DNA from 3 places in the Planococcus alkaliphilus genome. Region 3 is predicted to be linked to each of the others. Evidence: a T-box and tRNA genes for the amino acid it is inferred to sense, from the RefSeq annotation. Region 3 holds a T-box; the other regions hold tRNA genes.
What was found. The T-box of region 3 lies ahead of thrS (threonine--tRNA ligase). A T-box ahead of a tRNA ligase gene usually reads a tRNA of that ligase, here a tRNA-Thr.
Positions count from the first base shown of each region.

Region 1: it has a tRNA-Thr gene. The T-box ahead of thrS (threonine--tRNA ligase) is inferred to sense a tRNA for this amino acid. The anticodon was not compared.
Region 2: it has a tRNA-Thr gene. The T-box ahead of thrS (threonine--tRNA ligase) is inferred to sense a tRNA for this amino acid. The anticodon was not compared.

Region 1 is NZ_CM168060.1:88,289-94,475, forward strand. It holds rRNA gene AC2EXB_RS00395 (23S ribosomal RNA) at 1-2,857, shown strand, start outside; rRNA gene rrf (5S ribosomal RNA) at 3,000-3,115, shown strand; tRNA gene AC2EXB_RS00405 (tRNA-Val) at 3,125-3,200, shown strand; tRNA gene AC2EXB_RS00410 (tRNA-Thr) at 3,214-3,289, shown strand; tRNA gene AC2EXB_RS00415 (tRNA-Lys) at 3,300-3,375, shown strand; tRNA gene AC2EXB_RS00420 (tRNA-Leu) at 3,397-3,481, shown strand; tRNA gene AC2EXB_RS00425 (tRNA-Gly) at 3,487-3,561, shown strand; tRNA gene AC2EXB_RS00430 (tRNA-Leu) at 3,592-3,680, shown strand; tRNA gene AC2EXB_RS00435 (tRNA-Arg) at 3,724-3,800, shown strand; tRNA gene AC2EXB_RS00440 (tRNA-Pro) at 3,826-3,902, shown strand; tRNA gene AC2EXB_RS00445 (tRNA-Ala) at 3,909-3,984, shown strand; rRNA gene AC2EXB_RS00450 (16S ribosomal RNA) at 4,154-5,704, shown strand; tRNA gene AC2EXB_RS00455 (tRNA-Ile) at 5,807-5,883, shown strand; tRNA gene AC2EXB_RS00460 (tRNA-Ala) at 5,898-5,973, shown strand; rRNA gene AC2EXB_RS00465 (23S ribosomal RNA) at 6,095-6,187, shown strand, end outside.
Region 2 is NZ_CM168060.1:165,342-171,528, reverse strand. It holds gene AC2EXB_RS00925 (LysR family transcriptional regulator) at 1-560, opposite strand, end outside; gene AC2EXB_RS00920 (citrate synthase/methylcitrate synthase) at 667-1,746, shown strand; gene AC2EXB_RS00915 (ISL3 family transposase) at 1,798-3,021, opposite strand; tRNA gene AC2EXB_RS00910 (tRNA-Ala) at 3,208-3,280, opposite strand; tRNA gene AC2EXB_RS00905 (tRNA-Lys) at 3,311-3,383, opposite strand; tRNA gene AC2EXB_RS00900 (tRNA-Gln) at 3,393-3,467, opposite strand; tRNA gene AC2EXB_RS00895 (tRNA-Tyr) at 3,478-3,561, opposite strand; tRNA gene AC2EXB_RS00890 (tRNA-Val) at 3,570-3,645, opposite strand; tRNA gene AC2EXB_RS00885 (tRNA-Glu) at 3,692-3,766, opposite strand; tRNA gene AC2EXB_RS00880 (tRNA-Thr) at 3,823-3,895, opposite strand; rRNA gene rrf (5S ribosomal RNA) at 3,935-4,050, opposite strand; rRNA gene AC2EXB_RS00870 (23S ribosomal RNA) at 4,133-6,187, opposite strand, start outside.
Region 3 is NZ_CM168060.1:1,400,674-1,406,860, reverse strand. It holds gene thrS (threonine--tRNA ligase) at 1-1,855, opposite strand, end outside; T-box leader at 1,959-2,195, opposite strand; gene dnaI (primosomal protein DnaI) at 2,254-3,189, opposite strand; gene AC2EXB_RS07270 (replication initiation and membrane attachment family protein) at 3,190-4,551, opposite strand; gene nrdR (transcriptional regulator NrdR) at 4,563-5,039, opposite strand; gene speD (adenosylmethionine decarboxylase) at 5,154-5,537, opposite strand; gene AC2EXB_RS07255 (glyceraldehyde-3-phosphate dehydrogenase) at 5,854-6,187, opposite strand, start outside.

The sequences.
Region 1 (6,187 bases), 1.3 Mb from region 3:
CGGGGAGCTGTAAGTGAGCGATGATCCGGAGATTTCCGAATGGGGGAACCCACCGCCTTTAATGGGGCGGTATCCATGTGTGAATACATAGCACATGAGAAGGCAGACCCAGGGAACTGAAACATCTAAGTACCTGGAGGAAGAGAAAGCAAATGCGATTCCCTGAGTAGCGGCGAGCGAAACGGGAACAGCCCAAACCAAGAGGCTTGCCTCTTGGGGTTGTAGGACACTCATTGCGGAGTTACAAAATCCGAATTTAAGCGAAGCGACCTGGAACGGTCCGCGAGACAAGGTAACAGCCCTGTAGCTGAAAGGTTCGGATCTCCCGAGTGGATCCTGAGTACGGCGGAACACGTGAAATTCCGTCGGAATCCGGGAGGACCATCTCCCAAGGCTAAATACTCCCTAGTGACCGATAGTGAACCAGTACCGTGAGGGAAAGGTGAAAAGCACCCCGGAAGGGGAGTGAAACAGATCCTGAAACCGTGTGCCTACAAGTAGTCAAAGCCCGTTAATGGGTGATGGCGTGCCTTTTGTAGAATGAACCGGCGAGTTACGATTGCATGCAAGGTTAAGCTGAGAAGGCGGAGCCGCAGCGAAAGCGAGTCTGAATAGGGCGAATGAGTATGCAGTTGTAGACCCGAAACCAGGTGATCTACCCATGTCCAGGGTGAAGGTAAGGTAACACTTACTGGAGGCCCGAACCCACGCACGTTGAAAAGTGCGGGGATGAGGTGTGGGTAGCGGAGAAATTCCAATCGAACCTGGAGATAGCTGGTTCTCTCCGAAATAGCTTTAGGGCTAGCCTCAATCGTTTAGAATCCTGGAGGTAGAGCACTGTTTGGACTAGGGGCCCATCCCGGGTTACCGAATTCAGACAAACTCCGAATGCCAGTGATTTATGATTGGGAGTCAGACTGCGAGTGATAAGATCCGTAGTCAAGAGGGAAACAGCCCAGACCACCAGCTAAGGTCCCCAAATATCCGTTAAGTGGAAAAGGATGTGGCGTTGCTTAGACAACCAGGATGTTGGCTTAGAAGCAGCCATCATTTAAAGAGTGCGTAATAGCTCACTGGTCGAGTGACACTGCGCCGAAAATGTACCGGGGCTAAACGGATTACCGAAGCTGTGGATGGACCTCATCTGAGGTCCGTGGTAGGAGAGCGTTCTAAGGGCGTTGAAGTCAGACCGGAAGGACTGGTGGAGCGCTTAGAAGTGAGAATGCCGGTATGAGTAACGAAAGACGGGTGAGAATCCCGTCCACCGAATGCCTAAGGTTTCCTGAGGAAGGCTCGTCCGCTCAGGGTCAGTCGGGACCTAAGTCGAGGCCGATAGGCGTAGACGATGGACAACAGGTTGATATTCCTGTACCACCTCCCCGCCGTTTGAGCAATGGGGGGACGCAGAAGGATAAGGTGAGCGCGCCGTTGGTTGTGCGCGTCCAAGCAGTGAGGCGTGGAATGAGGCAAATCCCATTCCTGATACGTTAAGCTGTGACGGCAAGAGGATTCATCCTCGAGTCCCTGATTTCACACTGCCAAGAAAAGCCTCTAGCGAGGCGGGAGGTGCCCGTACCGCAAACCGACACAGGTAGGCGAGAAGAGAATTCTAAGGTGAGCGAGTGAACTCTCGTTAAGGAACTCGGCAAAATGACCCCGTAACTTCGGGAGAAGGGGTGCTCTGGTAGGGTGTTACAGCCCGAGAGAGCCGCAGTGAATAGGCCCAGGCGACTGTTTAGCAAAAACACAGGTCTCTGCAAAACCGTAAGGTGACGTATAGGGGCTGACGCCTGCCCGGTGCTGGAAGGTTAAGGGGAGTGCTTAGCGCAAGCGAAGGTGCGAACTGAAGCCCCAGTAAACGGCGGCCGTAACTATAACGGTCCTAAGGTAGCGAAATTCCTTGTCGGGTAAGTTCCGACCCGCACGAAAGGCGTAACGATCTGGGCACTGTCTCAACGAGAGACTCGGTGAAATTATAGTACCTGTGAAGATGCAGGTTACCCGCGACAGGACGGAAAGACCCCGTGGAGCTTTACTGTAGCCTGATATTGAATTTTGGTGCAACTTGTACAGGATAGGTAGGAGCCTTTGAGCCCGGAGCGCCAGCTTCGGAGGAGGCGTCGGTGGGATACTACCCTGGTTGTATTGAAATTCTAACCCACACCCCTGATCGGGGTGGGAGACAGTGTCAGGCGGGCAGTTTGACTGGGGCGGTCGCCTCCTAAAGAGTAACGGAGGCGCCCAAAGGTTCCCTCAGAATGGTTGGAAATCATTCGCAGAGTGTAAAGGCACAAGGGAGCTTGACTGCGAGACGTACAGGTCGAGCAGGGTCGAAAGACGGGCTTAGTGATCCGGTGGTTCCGCATGGAAGGGCCATCGCTCAACGGATAAAAGCTACCCCGGGGATAACAGGCTTATCTCCCCCAAGAGTCCACATCGACGGGGAGGTTTGGCACCTCGATGTCGGCTCATCGCATCCTGGGGCTGTAGTCGGTCCCAAGGGTTGGGCTGTTCGCCCATTAAAGCGGTACGCGAGCTGGGTTCAGAACGTCGTGAGACAGTTCGGTCCCTATCCGTCGCGGGCGCAGGAAATTTGAGAGGAGCTGTCCTTAGTACGAGAGGACCGGGATGGACACACCGCTGGTGTACCAGTTGTTCTGCCAAGGGCATCGCTGGGTAGCTATGTGTGGCCGGGATAAGTGCTGAAAGCATCTAAGCACGAAGCCCCCCTCAAGATGAGATTTCCCATTGCGCAAGCAAGTAAGATCCCTCAAAGACGATGAGGTAGATAGGTTCGAGGTGGAAGCGTGGCGACACGTGCAGCTGACGAATACTAATCGATCGAGGACTTAACCAAAATGGCTTTCTGAAGAGCGCGTTTCCTTTGTTTCATGTCGAATATCCAGTTTTGAAAGAATAAGGCAAAAGTTTTTTTAAAAAAAGCTTGAAATACCGGTCAGAATTGGTATAATAAAACTTGTCTTTCAAAAATCAAATAGTCCAGTGATGATGGCAAAGAGGCCACACCCGTTCCCATCCCGAACACGGAAGTTAAGCTCTTTTGCGCCGATGGTAGTTGGGGGTCTCCCCCTGTGAGAGTAGGACGTCGCTGGGCATACATACTGGAGGATTAGCTCAGCTGGGAGAGCATCTGCCTTACAAGCAGAGGGTCGGCGGTTCGATCCCGTCATCCTCCACCATTTTTTCTCTTTCGCCGGAGTAGCTCAACTGGTAGAGCAACTGACTTGTAATCAGTAGGTTGAGGGTTCAAGTCCTTTCTCCGGCACCACTTTTCGTGAGAGCCATTAGCTCAGTTGGTAGAGCATCTGACTTTTAATCAGAGGGTCGAAGGTTCGAATCCTTCATGGCTCACCATTTTAATTTCATTATTGCCACGCGGGTGTGGCGGAACTGGCAGACGCACTAGACTTAGGATCTAGCGCCTTCGGGCGTGGGGGTTCGACTCCCTTCACCCGCACCATTTTTGCGGAAGTAGTTCAGTGGTAGAACGCCACCTTGCCAAGGTGGAGGTCGCGGGTTCGACCCCCGTCTTCCGCTCCAATTTTTTGCAGCAATTCAAAGCCGACCCATGCCGGGGTGGCGGAACTGGCAGACGCACAGGACTTAAAATCCTGCGGTAGGTGACTACCGTACCGGTTCGATTCCGGTCCTCGGCACCATCTTTGTTTGCAGAAAAAACCGTCAGGTTTTCATCATGAATAAGCGCCCGTAGCTCAATTGGATAGAGTACTTGACTACGAATCAAGCGGTTAGAGGTTCGAGTCCTCTCGGGCGCGCCATATTTTTACACTCAGCATTTAAGTTCGGGAAGTAGCTCAGCTTGGTAGAGCACTTGGTTTGGGACCAAGGGGTCGCAGGTTCGAATCCTGTCTTCCCGACCATTCAATGGGGCCTTAGCTCAGCTGGGAGAGCGCCTGCCTTGCACGCAGGAGGTCAGCGGTTCGATCCCGCTAGGCTCCACCAATTTTTATAATGAACCTTGAAAACTGAACAGCAAAACGTCAACAATATCGGCAACGGACCTTCTGGTCCCGCGCCACAACTTACTGATCAGGCTTTTGCCAGATCAAAGCGAATCGCCCGTCTTTTCGGAGGCGGCGATGCGCCAGCATTGAGCAATCAATACTACTCTATAATGGAGAGTTTGATCCTGGCTCAGGACGAACGCTGGCGGCGTGCCTAATACATGCAAGTCGAGCGGAACACTTGGAGCTTGCTCCAAGCGTTTAGCGGCGGACGGGTGAGTAACACGTGGGCAACCTGCCCTGCAGATCGGGATAACTCCGGGAAACCGGTGCTAATACCGAATAGTTTGAAGCCTCACCTGAGGCTTCACGGAAAGACGGTTTCGGCTGTCACTGCAGGATGGGCCCGCGGCGCATTAGCTAGTTGGTGGGGTAACGGCCCACCAAGGCCACGATGCGTAGCCGACCTGAGAGGGTGACCGGCCACACTGGGACTGAGACACGGCCCAGACTCCTACGGGAGGCAGCAGTAGGGAATCTTCCGCAATGGACGCAAGTCTGACGGAGCAACGCCGCGTGAGTGACGAAGGTTTTCGGATCGTAAAACTCTGTTGTGAGGGAAGAACACGTACCAACTAACTATTGGTACCTTGACGGTACCTCACCAGAAAGCCACGGCTAACTACGTGCCAGCAGCCGCGGTAATACGTAGGTGGCAAGCGTTGTCCGGAATTATTGGGCGTAAAGCGCGCGCAGGCGGTTCCTTAAGTCTGATGTGAAAGCCCACGGCTCAACCGTGGAGGGTCATTGGAAACTGGGGAACTTGAGTGCAGAAGAGGAAAGTGGAATTCCACGTGTAGCGGTGAAATGCGTAGAGATGTGGAGGAACACCAGTGGCGAAGGCGACTTTCTGGTCTGTAACTGACGCTGAGGCGCGAAAGCGTGGGGAGCAAACAGGATTAGATACCCTGGTAGTCCACGCCGTAAACGATGAGTGCTAAGTGTTAGGGGGTTTCCGCCCCTTAGTGCTGCAGCTAACGCATTAAGCACTCCGCCTGGGGAGTACGGCCGCAAGGCTGAAACTCAAAGGAATTGACGGGGGCCCGCACAAGCGGTGGAGCATGTGGTTTAATTCGAAGCAACGCGAAGAACCTTACCAGGTCTTGACATCCCGCTGCCCGCCTTGGAGACAAGGCTTTCCCTTCGGGGACAGCGGTGACAGGTGGTGCATGGTTGTCGTCAGCTCGTGTCGTGAGATGTTGGGTTAAGTCCCGCAACGAGCGCAACCCTTGATCTTAGTTGCCAGCATTCAGTTGGGCACTCTAAGGTGACTGCCGGTGACAAACCGGAGGAAGGTGGGGATGACGTCAAATCATCATGCCCCTTATGACCTGGGCTACACACGTGCTACAATGGACGGTACAAAGGGCAGCCAACCCGCGAGGGGGAGCCAATCCCAGAAAACCGTTCTCAGTTCGGATTGCAGGCTGCAACTCGCCTGCATGAAGCCGGAATCGCTAGTAATCGTGGATCAGCATGCCACGGTGAATACGTTCCCGGGCCTTGTACACACCGCCCGTCACACCACGAGAGTTTGTAACACCCGAAGTCGGTGGGGTAACCCTTACGGGAGCCAGCCGCCGAAGGTGGGACAGGTGATTGGGGTGAAGTCGTAACAAGGTAGCCGTATCGGAAGGTGCGGCTGGATCACCTCCTTTCTAAGGATTTATTCGGAAACAAGATCTCCAGATCTTGTGTTGACGTTTTGCGTTCAGTTTTGAAGGATTCATGTGAATTTTTCAATTTTGATATTCCCAAGAGGGCCTATAGCTCAGCTGGTTAGAGCGCACGCCTGATAAGCGTGAGGTCGATGGTTCGAGTCCATTTAGGCCCACCATAATTTTTCTTCTTGGGGCCTTAGCTCAGCTGGGAGAGCGCCTGCCTTGCACGCAGGAGGTCAGCGGTTCGATCCCGCTAGGCTCCACCAATCATTTTTTATAAATGAACTTGTTCTTTGAAAACTGGATAAAACGACATTGAAACAAATGAAAACAAGCAATTCATGTAAGCACGATCCCAATTGGGATCCACTTTTTAACAAACCACTTGGTTAAGTTAGAAAGGGCGCACGGTGAATGCCTTGGCACTAGGAGCCGAAGAAGGACGGCACTAACACCGATATGCTTCGGGGAGCTGTAAGT
Region 2 (6,187 bases), 1.2 Mb from region 3:
ATCGCTTCGGCTGAAACAGTCGGTCCACTTTCATCGTCATAGGCGTCTCTCGGCAAAATGAATAAGAGTGGATCGTCGTAGACAATTTCATGGAGAATATTCCTACGCACCGGCGGCAAGGCAGAAATTCCCGCTGAAACTTCTCCTTTTTCTACCAAGTCCTCGATTTTCTCGGATTCTTCGACCTGTATGACCAGTTCAATATCCGGATGATTCAATGTGAAGGATTTTAAGATATACGGGAGAACCGTCTCAGCCATTAACGGAGAAATAGCCAACCGCCATTTCTGACGATATCCTTGTGCAAAGGCATGCAGTCCGTCAACGCTCACCTCCACTTGCGCTAAAATTTTTATTGCTTCACCGAGAAAATGGCGCCCTTCATCGGTAAGTTCTACCCGATTCCTTTCCCGCTTAAATAGAAGTATTCCTAGACTCTCTTCTAACAAGCGGATGTGTACGGTCACATTGGGCTGTGACATCAACAAACGTTCAGATGTCTTTCTGAAGTTCAAGGTCTCTGCCGCATCCACAAAAGTTTTTAACCAAGAAAGTTCCATAATTGCCTCCTTTCTCGATTAATAATTTGAATTGTTTTAATTATATATCTTTAATTTTTATAATCAATACAGCGAGGTATGATAAAAGAAAAGGAGGAGAAGGAACATGTTCCAAAAAGGCTTAAAAGGTGTAGTAGCGGTCCAGACAGGCATTGCATCTGTCGACGGGGATAAAGGGGAATTACGCTATCGCGGAAAATTAGTGCATGAAGTGATCAAAGGAAAATCATTTGAAGAAACGGCTTATTTCTTATGGCATGGGCATAGCGCAAGCGCTGCAGAACTTGAAGACTGGGAAGCTTCTTTCATTAAATACCGGAAAGTACCGGAACACATCTTGGAAATCGCGAAATTGCTGCCAAAAGAAGCCCCTATCATGGACGGGCTGCGTACTTTACTTTCAGCTTATAGCCAACAAGAATTTTCACGTACAACTCCTGAGCAACAAGCGTTATCTCTCGTTTCAGTCTTTCCGGTTTTAACGGCTTTACTCTACCGCTTACAGCAAGGACTCCCACCCATCGATGCTCGGGAAGATTTGAACCACACGGCCAATTATTTATGGATGTTAAAAGGTACAGAGCCGACAGCTGCCCAAATTGAGGCATTGGAAACTTATTTAAAATTGACCATGGAGCACGGCATGAACGCCTCCACTTTCGCCGCACGGGTGACGGTTTCTACCGAATCGGATATGGTGTCAGCCATCACATCAGCGATCGGAACGATGAAAGGCCCCTTGCATGGCGGCGCTCCTTCTGGTGTCATCGATCTGTTGGAAGAAATCCAATCTCCCGAACGAATTGAACCCGTCATTGCCCATAAACTTGATGAAGGAGAGAAAATCATGGGGTTCGGCCATCGCATTTACCGGACAGAAGATCCGCGTTCCATTTTATTGCGTGAAACTTGTTTGGCACTCGCAGGCGAAGACCCTTGGCTCGATTTAGCTGTATCTGCAGAACAGAAAATCATCCGCTTGCTGAATGAACGAAAACCAGGGCGTGCCCTTTACACAAACGTTGAATTTTATGCAGCTGCCATTATGCGCTCGATTGATATGCCACCGACTTTATTCACACCCACTTTCAGTGTCGCTCGAATAGTCGGCTGGACTGCCCACGTACTCGAACAGCAGCGGGACAATGTCATTTTCCGGCCGCAATCCGAATACATTGGAAACTAACTAAAAAAGGTTCTCCGTCAAATGTTGGGGTGAGGTGAAATCTTCCTCACTCTAACCAACGTGAACTCCCATATTCTTATACTTGTGTGTCAGTAGTATTTTGGCGCGGGCGCGTTCGAAATTCTGAAAGCCGAACGCGTTCCGCTTAATCACTTTTGTCAGGTTATTGATGCCTTCCAAGAAACCATTGGAATACTTGAACGAGAAGCTGTTCAAGATTTCCGTCTGCCAGTTTCGGAAGGTGCCCATGGCTTTCTGGAACTCGGGAATGCCCGCTTGTTCCACCAGCCGATAAAATTCCAGCAACGCTTCTTTGGTCTTGAGGATTTCCTCGGGATCTCTTTTTTTGCTTGCCTGAAACCACGTGCAATACGCTTCCTTCAGTTCGTATGCTCGTTTGAGCTCCTCATCCATTTCAAGATACCGCTTCAAGTACCAACGGTCCTTTTCGGTTAACTTCTCACTGTTTTTGTAAAAGACGTAGCGCATCCGTTTGCCTTTTTTGCGGTCATAGTCGTTCCAACTTTTCTGCACGCGTCTGCGGACCGCGTCCAGCGCCCAGTAAATGTACCGGCAGAAGTGGAAGCGATCGGCGATGATCACCGGTTTGCCGAGTGCTTTTTTGACCGCGGCTTTAAAGGAATGGCTCATGTCCATGACGACGATTTCCACCGCAGCTCCGTGCTGTTGGAGATACTGTTTGATCGTCTCTTTTTTCCGGTTGGGCAGGATATCGATCGGTTCTCTCGTTTCGCCATCGGCGATAATCAGTTGGTACTTTCCTTCGCGGGTGTCGCCTTTGTATTCGTCGATGGCGATCACACGCGGTAATTTTGCGGTTTCAGTAACTTCCTGGAGCGCCACCAGATCGAAACGCCGAACGATGGTCGAAGCGGAAGCGCCGTATTGTCCGGCCACTTCCTTGAACGTTTTCGCCTTGACGCTGCGCACATGAACCGCTTGGTTCCACTCTTTTGAGAACCGTTGATAGCGGCCGATGAATGAATTCTGTTCGGCGAATTTCTTGCCGCACGCCCCGCATACGTAGCGTCTCTTCTTATAGAAAAGGTAAGTCTGGCGTTCAAACCATTTCAGGTGTTTGATCTTTTGGATCCGGTAATCGTGGACACGCCGGGTCTTCTCCTGGCAACGCGGGCAACGGTGTGCCTTCACTTCCAACTCCACATGCAGGGCCACCCGGTCCTCCACTTGTTCCATCTTCATGATTTTCACATCTTCTAATCCGGGAAATTTCATGGTAAAATTCAAGTGCACGCATCTCCTCTTCTTTACTTGTTATTCGACATTTCAAGTATAAAAGAATTTGGAGATTGCGTGTCTTTTTTTGGGCCGAATTGTTTCAACACCCCAACAATTAGTGTAGAACCCTAAAAAAAACCCGTCTCCAAGTTAATGGAAACGGGTTTTTACACATGGATAGTACAAATACACATGGAACAATGGAGCCTAGGGGGCTCGAACCCCTGACCTCGACACTGCCAGCGTCGCGCTCTCCCAGCTGAGCTAAGGCCCCGCGCTGAACAGGCGCAGGAAAAAATAAAAATGAGCCATGAAGGATTCGAACCTTCGACCCTCTGATTAAAAGTCAGATGCTCTACCAACTGAGCTAATGGCTCGAAAAAAAATGGCTGGGGTACCTGGATTCGAACCAGGGCATGACGGGATCAAAACCCGTTGCCTTACCGCTTGGCTATACCCCAAAGATAAAACTGGTGGTGGGGGGCAGATTCGAACTGCCGAACCCGAAGGAGCGGATTTACAGTCCGCCGCGTTTAGCCACTTCGCTACCCCACCGAGAAGAATGGTGGAGGATGACGGGATCGAACCGCCGACCCTCTGCTTGTAAGGCAGATGCTCTCCCAGCTGAGCTAATCCTCCACGAAAATCAAAATTTATTTCTATAAATTGTTTTTAAAAAACAATTTGGTGACCCCTACGGGATTCGAACCCGTGTTACCGCCGTGAAAGGGCGGTGTCTTAACCGCTTGACCAAGGGGCCAATATAAATAGTATAACAGTCTCTCACCAATCTACAAAACCTTATGGAAATCAAAAAGCTTCCAACCGGGTTCGAACCGGTGACCTCTTCCTTACCATGGAAGCACTCTACCTGCTGAGCTATGGAAGCAAGGTAAAAGATTCGTTGCGGTAAAAAAAACATAGAATAGCCCAGCGACGTCCTACTCTCACAGGGGGAGACCCCCAACTACCATCGGCGCAAAAGAGCTTAACTTCCGTGTTCGGGATGGGAACGGGTGTGGCCTCTTTGCCATCATCACTGGACTATTTTTTTCAGAGTGACTTGTTCACTCAAAACTGGATATTCGACATTGAATACAGGAAACGCGCGCTTCAGAAAGCCATTTTGGTTAAGTCCTCGATCGATTAGTATTCGTCAGCTGCACGTGTCGCCACGCTTCCACCTCGAACCTATCTACCTCATCGTCTTTGAGGGATCTTACTTGCTTGCGCAATGGGAAATCTCATCTTGAGGGGGGCTTCGTGCTTAGATGCTTTCAGCACTTATCCCGGCCACACATAGCTACCCAGCGATGCCCTTGGCAGAACAACTGGTACACCAGCGGTGTGTCCATCCCGGTCCTCTCGTACTAAGGACAGCTCCTCTCAAATTTCCTGCGCCCGCGACGGATAGGGACCGAACTGTCTCACGACGTTCTGAACCCAGCTCGCGTACCGCTTTAATGGGCGAACAGCCCAACCCTTGGGACCGACTACAGCCCCAGGATGCGATGAGCCGACATCGAGGTGCCAAACCTCCCCGTCGATGTGGACTCTTGGGGGAGATAAGCCTGTTATCCCCGGGGTAGCTTTTATCCGTTGAGCGATGGCCCTTCCATGCGGAACCACCGGATCACTAAGCCCGTCTTTCGACCCTGCTCGACCTGTACGTCTCGCAGTCAAGCTCCCTTGTGCCTTTACACTCTGCGAATGATTTCCAACCATTCTGAGGGAACCTTTGGGCGCCTCCGTTACTCTTTAGGAGGCGACCGCCCCAGTCAAACTGCCCGCCTGACACTGTCTCCCACCCCGATCAGGGGTGTGGGTTAGAATTTCAATACAACCAGGGTAGTATCCCACCGACGCCTCCTCCGAAGCTGGCGCTCCGGGCTCAAAGGCTCCTACCTATCCTGTACAAGTTGCACCAAAATTCAATATCAGGCTACAGTAAAGCTCCACGGGGTCTTTCCGTCCTGTCGCGGGTAACCTGCATCTTCACAGGTACTATAATTTCACCGAGTCTCTCGTTGAGACAGTGCCCAGATCGTTACGCCTTTCGTGCGGGTCGGAACTTACCCGACAAGGAATTTCGCTACCTTAGGACCGTTATAGTTACGGCCGCCGTTTACTGGGGCTTCAGTTCGCACCTTCGCTTGCGCTAAGCACTCCCCTTAACCTTCCAGCACCGGGCAGGCGTCAGCCCCTATACGTCACCTTACGGTTTTGCAGAGACCTGTGTTTTTGCTAAACAGTCGCCTGGGCCTATTCACTGCGGCTCTCTCGGGCTATTCACCCTACCAGAGCACCCCTTCTCCCGAAGTTACGGGGTCATTTTGCCGAGTTCCTTAACGAGAGTTCACTCGCTCACCTTAGAATTCTCTTCTCGCCTACCTGTGTCGGTTTGCGGTACGGGCACCTCCCGCCTCGCTAGAGGCTTTTCTTGGCAGTGTGAAATCAGGGACTCGAGGATGAATCCTCTTGCCGTCACAGCTTAACGTATCAGGAATGGGATTTGCCTCATTCCACGCCTCACTGCTTGGACGCGCACAACCAACGGCGCGCTCACCTTATCCTTCTGCGTCCCCCCATTGCTCAAACGGCGGGGAGGTGGTACAGGAATATCAACCTGTTGTCCATCGTCTACGCCTATCGGCCTCGACTTAGGTCCCGACTGACCCTGAGCGGACGAGCCTTCCTCAGGAAACCTTAGGCATTCGGTGGACGGGATTCTCACCCGTCTTTCGTTACTCATACCGGCATTCTCACTTCTAAGCGCTCCACCAGTCCTTCCGGTCTGACTTCAACGCCCTTAGAACGCTCTCCTACCACGGACCTCAGATGAGGTCCATCCACAGCTTCGGTAATCCGTTTAGCCCCGGTACATTTTCGGCGCAGTGTCACTCGACCAGTGAGCTATTACGCACTCTTTAAATGATGGCTGCTTCTAAGCCAACATCCTGGTTGTCTAAGCAACGCCACATCCTTTTCCACTTAACGGATATTTGGGGACCTTAGCTGGTGGTCTGGGCTGTTTCCCTCTTGACTACGGATCTTATCACTCGCAGTCTGACTCCCAATCATAAATCACTGGCATTCGGAGTTTGTCTGAATTCGGTAACCCGGGATGGGCCCCTAGTCCAAACAGTGCTCTACCTCCAGGATTCTAAACGATTGAGGCTAG
Region 3 (6,187 bases):
TACGGACGTTGACCGAACCGTTTTCAACTTCCTGGTCTCCAAGAACCAGCATATACGGAACTTTCTGCATCTGCGCTTCGCGGATTTTGTAGCCAAGCTTCTCATCGCGTTCGTCGATATCGACGCGCAATCGATGAGATTGCAATTTCTCTTGGACGTTTTTCGCGTAGTCGCTGTGTGCATCGAGCGATACCGGAATCACTTCCACTTGAACTGGAGCCAGCCAAGTCGGGAATGCCCCTTTGTATTCTTCGATCAAGAAAGCAACAAAACGTTCCATAGTCGAAACAACGCCGCGGTGGATGACGACTGGACGGTGCTGTTTGCCGTCTTCTCCGATATAAGTCAGGTCGAAACGCTCAGGAAGCAAGAAATCCAGCTGGACAGTTGAAAGTGTTTCTTCTTTGCCTAGAGCTGTTTTGACTTGGACATCGAGTTTCGGTCCGTAGAATGCCGCTTCGCCTTCTACTTCCACGTAATCCAATCCAAGATCGTCCATTGCTTCTTTCAGCATGGATTGTGCACGTTCCCACATTGCATCGTCGTCAAAGTATTTCTCTTTGTCTGCCGGGTCGCGGTAGGAAACGCGGAAAGAATAATCTTTAAGATCAAAGTCTTTATACACATCGATCACTAAGTTGACCACGCGTTTAAATTCTTCTTTGATTTGGTCCGGGCGTACGAAAATGTGTGCGTCGTTCAATGTCATGCCGCGAACACGCTGCAGTCCAGACAATGCACCAGACATTTCGTAGCGGTGCATCAAACCTAGTTCTGCGATGCGGATCGGCAGCTGGCGATATGAATGGATGCCTTGTTTGAAGATCATCATATGGTGCGGGCAGTTCATCGGACGAAGAACCAATTCCTCGTTGTCCATCTGCATGACCGGGAACATATCTTCCTGGTAATGATCCCAGTGGCCGCTTGTTTTATAAAGGTCCACGCTTCCCATAACCGGAGTATACACATGGTCATATCCTAGGCTTTCTTCTTTATCAACGATATAGCGTTCGATGATGCGGCGGATAGTCGCGCCTTTTGGCAGCCACATCGGCAAGCCTTGGCCCACTTTTTGGGAGTTCATGAATAGATTCAATTCTTTCCCGATTTTGCGGTGGTCGCGTTCTTTCGCTTCTTCAAGCATTTCAAGATGCGCTTTTAAATCCTCTTTTTTGAAGAAAGCAGTGCCGTAGATGCGCTGCAGCATTTTATTGTCACTGTCGCCTCTCCAGTATGCACCCGCCACGCTCAGCAATTTGAATTCTTTTAATTTGCCAGTTGATGGCACGTGGATTCCACGGCAAAGGTCGAAAAATTCGCCTTGCTCATAGATCGATACTTGCTCGTCTTCTGGAATCGCTTCTAAAAGTTCCAATTTATATGGATCTTCGATCGCTGCAAACCGTTTTTGAGCTTCTGCACGCGAAACGTCGTGGCGAACGATTTCAATATTTTCGTTGATGATCTTCTTCATTTCTTTTTCGATGGCAGGCAAGTCTTCTGCTGAAATCGATTCTGCTGTATCGATGTCGTAGTAGAAGCCGTTTTCAATGACCGGGCCGACTCCAAGTTTCGCATCTTTGTAAATGCGTTTGATCGCTTGTGCCAATAGATGAGCAGATGAATGGCGAAGGATTTCCAACGCTTCATCTGATTCCGGCGTAATGATTGCAATGCTGCCGTCTTCTGCAATCGGTGATTTCAAATCAACCAAATGCTCGCCTACTTTACCGGCAAGTGCTTTCTTGCGAAGGCCTGGGCTGATCGACTGGGCAATCTCTTCAGTTGTTGTGCCTTTCGGAAACTCCTTTACTGCACCGTCTGGGAATGTTAATTGAATCATGTCTGACATTCTGCTCTCTCCTTTTTTTATGTTCTAGGCCGAACATCTAGCCTTAGTTCTCGGCTTCCAAGATGTCTGCCCTAAATGAAACCAATAAAAAAAAGCCTCATCCCAAAGGGACGAAGCTTAAGTTCGTGGTTCCACCCTTCTTCTATCTTGAACGGACGAATCCAATTCAAAATGAAGCTCTGCATCGGCTAACGGGCCGGTACCGTCAATTGCTACTGAAAGATTTCACAATTGCTGCTCAAAGGTGGTAAGTGTGTTTGCCGTACTAAGAAGCTTTCAGCCGGGGCTTCTCTCTCTATAAGCCGTACAAATCCACTCTTGTCCTTGTCAACGCATTATATTGTATCGATTGTTTTTACTATACGACGAAAACTTTAAAAAGACAACACCTTGTGTGATTAAATTCGTCGGTTTTGCCCGTCCAACATAACCGGAGCCGTCAAGGCACGGATGCGTTCCATTACGCGCGCCGCTTTTAAATCTTCTTTTTCGCCGCGCTGTGAATACGTCAAATGATGCTGAAGTTCCGAATAACTGAAATTCGATGTCATGAAAGTCGGCAGCTTTTCAGCCATCCGGTAATGGAGAATCGTTCCGAGCACTTCATCGCGCGTCCAGCTCGACATCGCTTCTGCTCCGATATCATCCAACATCAAGACATCCGCTTTTTTGACATAATCCACTTTTTCCTGCAAGGTTTGGTCGCCGATTGCCTGTTTCATTTCACGCATGAATTCAGGGACGAATACCAAAACCGATTTAATGTTCTTTTCGGCCAACGCATTTGCTACAGCACTAAGCAAATAAGATTTGCCAATGCCGAACTTGCCGTAAAGGTATAAGCCTTTTTCCGGCATCTCCCCTGGACCCTTAGTGGCGTCCAGGAACGAATCGACGGCATTAAACGCTTCTAAGCGGCTCGCATCCAATTCAAAACCGGACAACGTCGCTTCCATGACTTCTTTCGGCATATACATGCTGTGGATCAATGACGACGCCCGGCGTTTGTTGTCGTGCTCGTTTTTCAGGCGGCACGGAGTATACGAAATTCCGATATTGCTGCGTTCAAGAACCAAATTCGGTTCAAACCCTTTTAAGTGGTTGATGCAGGCACCAAGGCTCGGGCATTTATTGCAGTCATGGGATTGGTCGATGTATTCATAGAGTTTCCCCATCCCCCTGTCGACAATGTTTTTATCAATTTCCGAAGAATGTTCATCTAAAAAATGCTGAACGCCTGGATGCTCCAGTACTTCCTGCCGCATCGCATTATAGCGTTCGGAAAAAGCAGGGGCATTCACGACACGTTTTAAGGTCTCCCGGATCGGTTCCATTTAATCACCCTTACCTTTCTTCATCGCATATTTCGCTAATAATTTTTGTTTTGCCGCTTCGAGGTCTTCCGTGTTGTCCGCCTCTTTCGCTGGCTGAACATCGTCTTTCTTATAAAACCATTCCGGCAGTTTCTCTTCCCTCACCGGTTTCCGGCTGGAAGAAGAACTTCTCGTTTTTGCTGTCGGAGATCCTTCCGATTTCCATTTTAAATACTGTTCGTGCTCGATCCGCGCAAGATCCATCGCTTCCTTCGCCGTTTTGACGTTCTTACGAAGCCAATGGGATGCGAGTTTTTCAACATAAGCCTTTGTCAACTTCATATCCGTCCGCAGCAAGACATACTGCAGGAGGACATTGACGACAGCAGGCTCCATGCCGTGCTGGATAACCAGTTGATTCGCTAGCTGGACATCTGCCGGCAACGGCTCCTTCCCATTCGCAATGTCTCTTAACACTTCAACCGGAGAAGCCGATTCGAGGTAATCGATCAATTCATCTTCTTTTGTTTTCGGCGCTTCCTTTTTCGGCGTTTCTTTTTTCTTCACTTGAACCAATTGAGGGGCTGTCGTGGCTACGGTCAATTTATAATAATCAGCTGCCGCTTTCTTTAAACTCTCAAGCGTCAATTTGTAATCATCGTCAATTGCGAGCAAAATGACTTTCTGCATTTCGAGGGGACCCCAGCTATACAGGAACGCGAGTTTTGCGATGAGTTCCCGGATGCTCGCCGTCAGCACTTTATGCGGCACCAACTGTTCAGACAAACCTTGGCGCAATAATGAAAAATCAAATTCCCCTTCAGCTTCATAAGAGCCCTTTTTGCGTTCCTGCAAATTATCGGTTTGGGACGGATAGCCCGCTTTCGCATGGACCGGCTGGAAAATATCCGTAAATGTCCGGGATACTTCCGCATAGCCTTCCAGGATTTCACGATGGACCACAAAACGGTCTCTTACTTTCCGGTACGTCGTTTCCCCCACTTTGCTAAAAAGGAACATCGACAGCAGCGGATCCGCAAAAAAACTTTTCGGATCGAGCGGCGGACAAAGCTCATAGACAAACGAACGGTTTTCTTGGTCTTTGCGGTACGTTTTCAATAAGCCGATCGCTTCCAATTGGATCCGCGATTCGAAAATCCGGGAAATGGAGACGCCAAGCGTATTCATTAACATATAATGCGTCGCTTCATCTGTGCCTTCTTCCCCTTCCGCCCAAAGCGTCAAGTAAAAAGCGATGGCTTCTGCACCGACAAGCGGCTGATAGAGAAGCGTCAACAGCTGGCGGTCGTAGTTCGAAAAAGGATATGGCATAACAATTCGGAAAGAATCTGCAGGCTGGAGTTCCTTATACAAAGCTGTCATGATTCACCGCCTTACTCGGACTTCTTATCATCCGGACTCTTTTTCAATAAATCCTTCAATTCATCGATAAATACAGTAATGTCTTTAAACTGGCGGTAGACTGATGCAAATCGAACATAAGCGACTTCATCGATGCCAGCTAAACGGTCCATGACCAACTCACCGACTTCTTCAGATTTTACTTCGGCATTCCCTTGGCGCCGAAGATCTTTTTCAATATCGAATACAACGCTTTCAAGAACCTCGAGCGGCACAGGGCGTTTTTCACAAGCACGGATCAAGCCTCGCAAAACTTTCTCGCGGCTAAATTCTTCACGGGACCCGTCTTTTTTCACCACAATCAACGGCATCTCTTCCACTTTTTCGAACGTCGTATAACGATAGCCGCAAGCTTCACATTCCCTGCGCCTTCTTATGGACTTCATATCATCAACTGGGCGCGAATCAACTACGCGTGTACCATTGTGCTGGCAAGCCGGACATTTCATTTCGACATCTCCCTAAACTTTCTATCTGTTTTTTCTAGTATAACAAAATTTCTTTGGGAAAATAGAAAAAGCAGAGGAATTTATCCCCTGCTTGATGTTTTTCAAAATAATGGATTATACAGTTACTGAAACTTTTGTTTCTCCAGTACCAACTGGACCCATGCCGCGTGGCAATTCGGTAACTTCACTCGCTTGTGAGTTAAGCGCCTTAGCGATATACTCCGCTGCAATAGTCGGATCAAGATCGCCGCAAGTATAAACATCTACACTTGCATAACCGTGTTCCGGAAAACTGTGGATTGTCAAATGCGATTCAGAAATGATTACAACTCCGCTTACACCTTGAGGTGCAAATTTGTGAAAAGCTACTTCTCTAATTTCCGCTCCGGATTTCAGTGCTGCATCAACAAAAGTTTGTTCGATATAATCCATATCGTTTAATTTGTCAAAATCACACTGCCAAAGTTCTGCAATTACGTGACGTCCCATTGTTTCCATGGTTCGTTTCCCCCTTTGATATCATTTTGTTTTCGTGCTCAAAATATTCAAAGTTGACTACCACGGGGGAAAGTTAGTCCAAAGAGGTCCTAACCCTTTAAGCAGTCATGTGAATAAAACACATGCTCCCTGAATGCCTTCATCAAGTTTCCTGAAAACATAGAAGCTGGTAGTTAATTTTTCAACTACGAATGTTAGTATAAGGTGTATCTGTGCTAAATGCAATAAATTTAACGCAAGTTTTTTTCTGTGATTCCAAGACTGGCTAAAGACAAAGAAATACCGCGTTCCTCAAGCAGAAACGCGGCATTTGCAATTAAGCTTCAGCGAAGACCAATGCATCCGCCACTTTTTTTGTTAAGTCGATGACGCGGGCTGAATAGCCCCATTCATTATCGTACCAAGCCAAAACCTTCACTTTTCGTTTGCCGATGACCATTGTGGAAAGGCCATCAATCACAGCAGATTTCGGGTTCGTGTTGAAATCCACGGATACTAATGGTTCCATCGTCAAAGCCAAAATCCCTTCCAAACCTTCTTCTGAAGCTTTGATAAAGGCTTCGTTCACTTCGTCCACCGTCACATCACGCTCTAAATCTACGACTAAATCCACGAGCGAAACGTTTGGAGTCGGCACACGAAGCGCCATT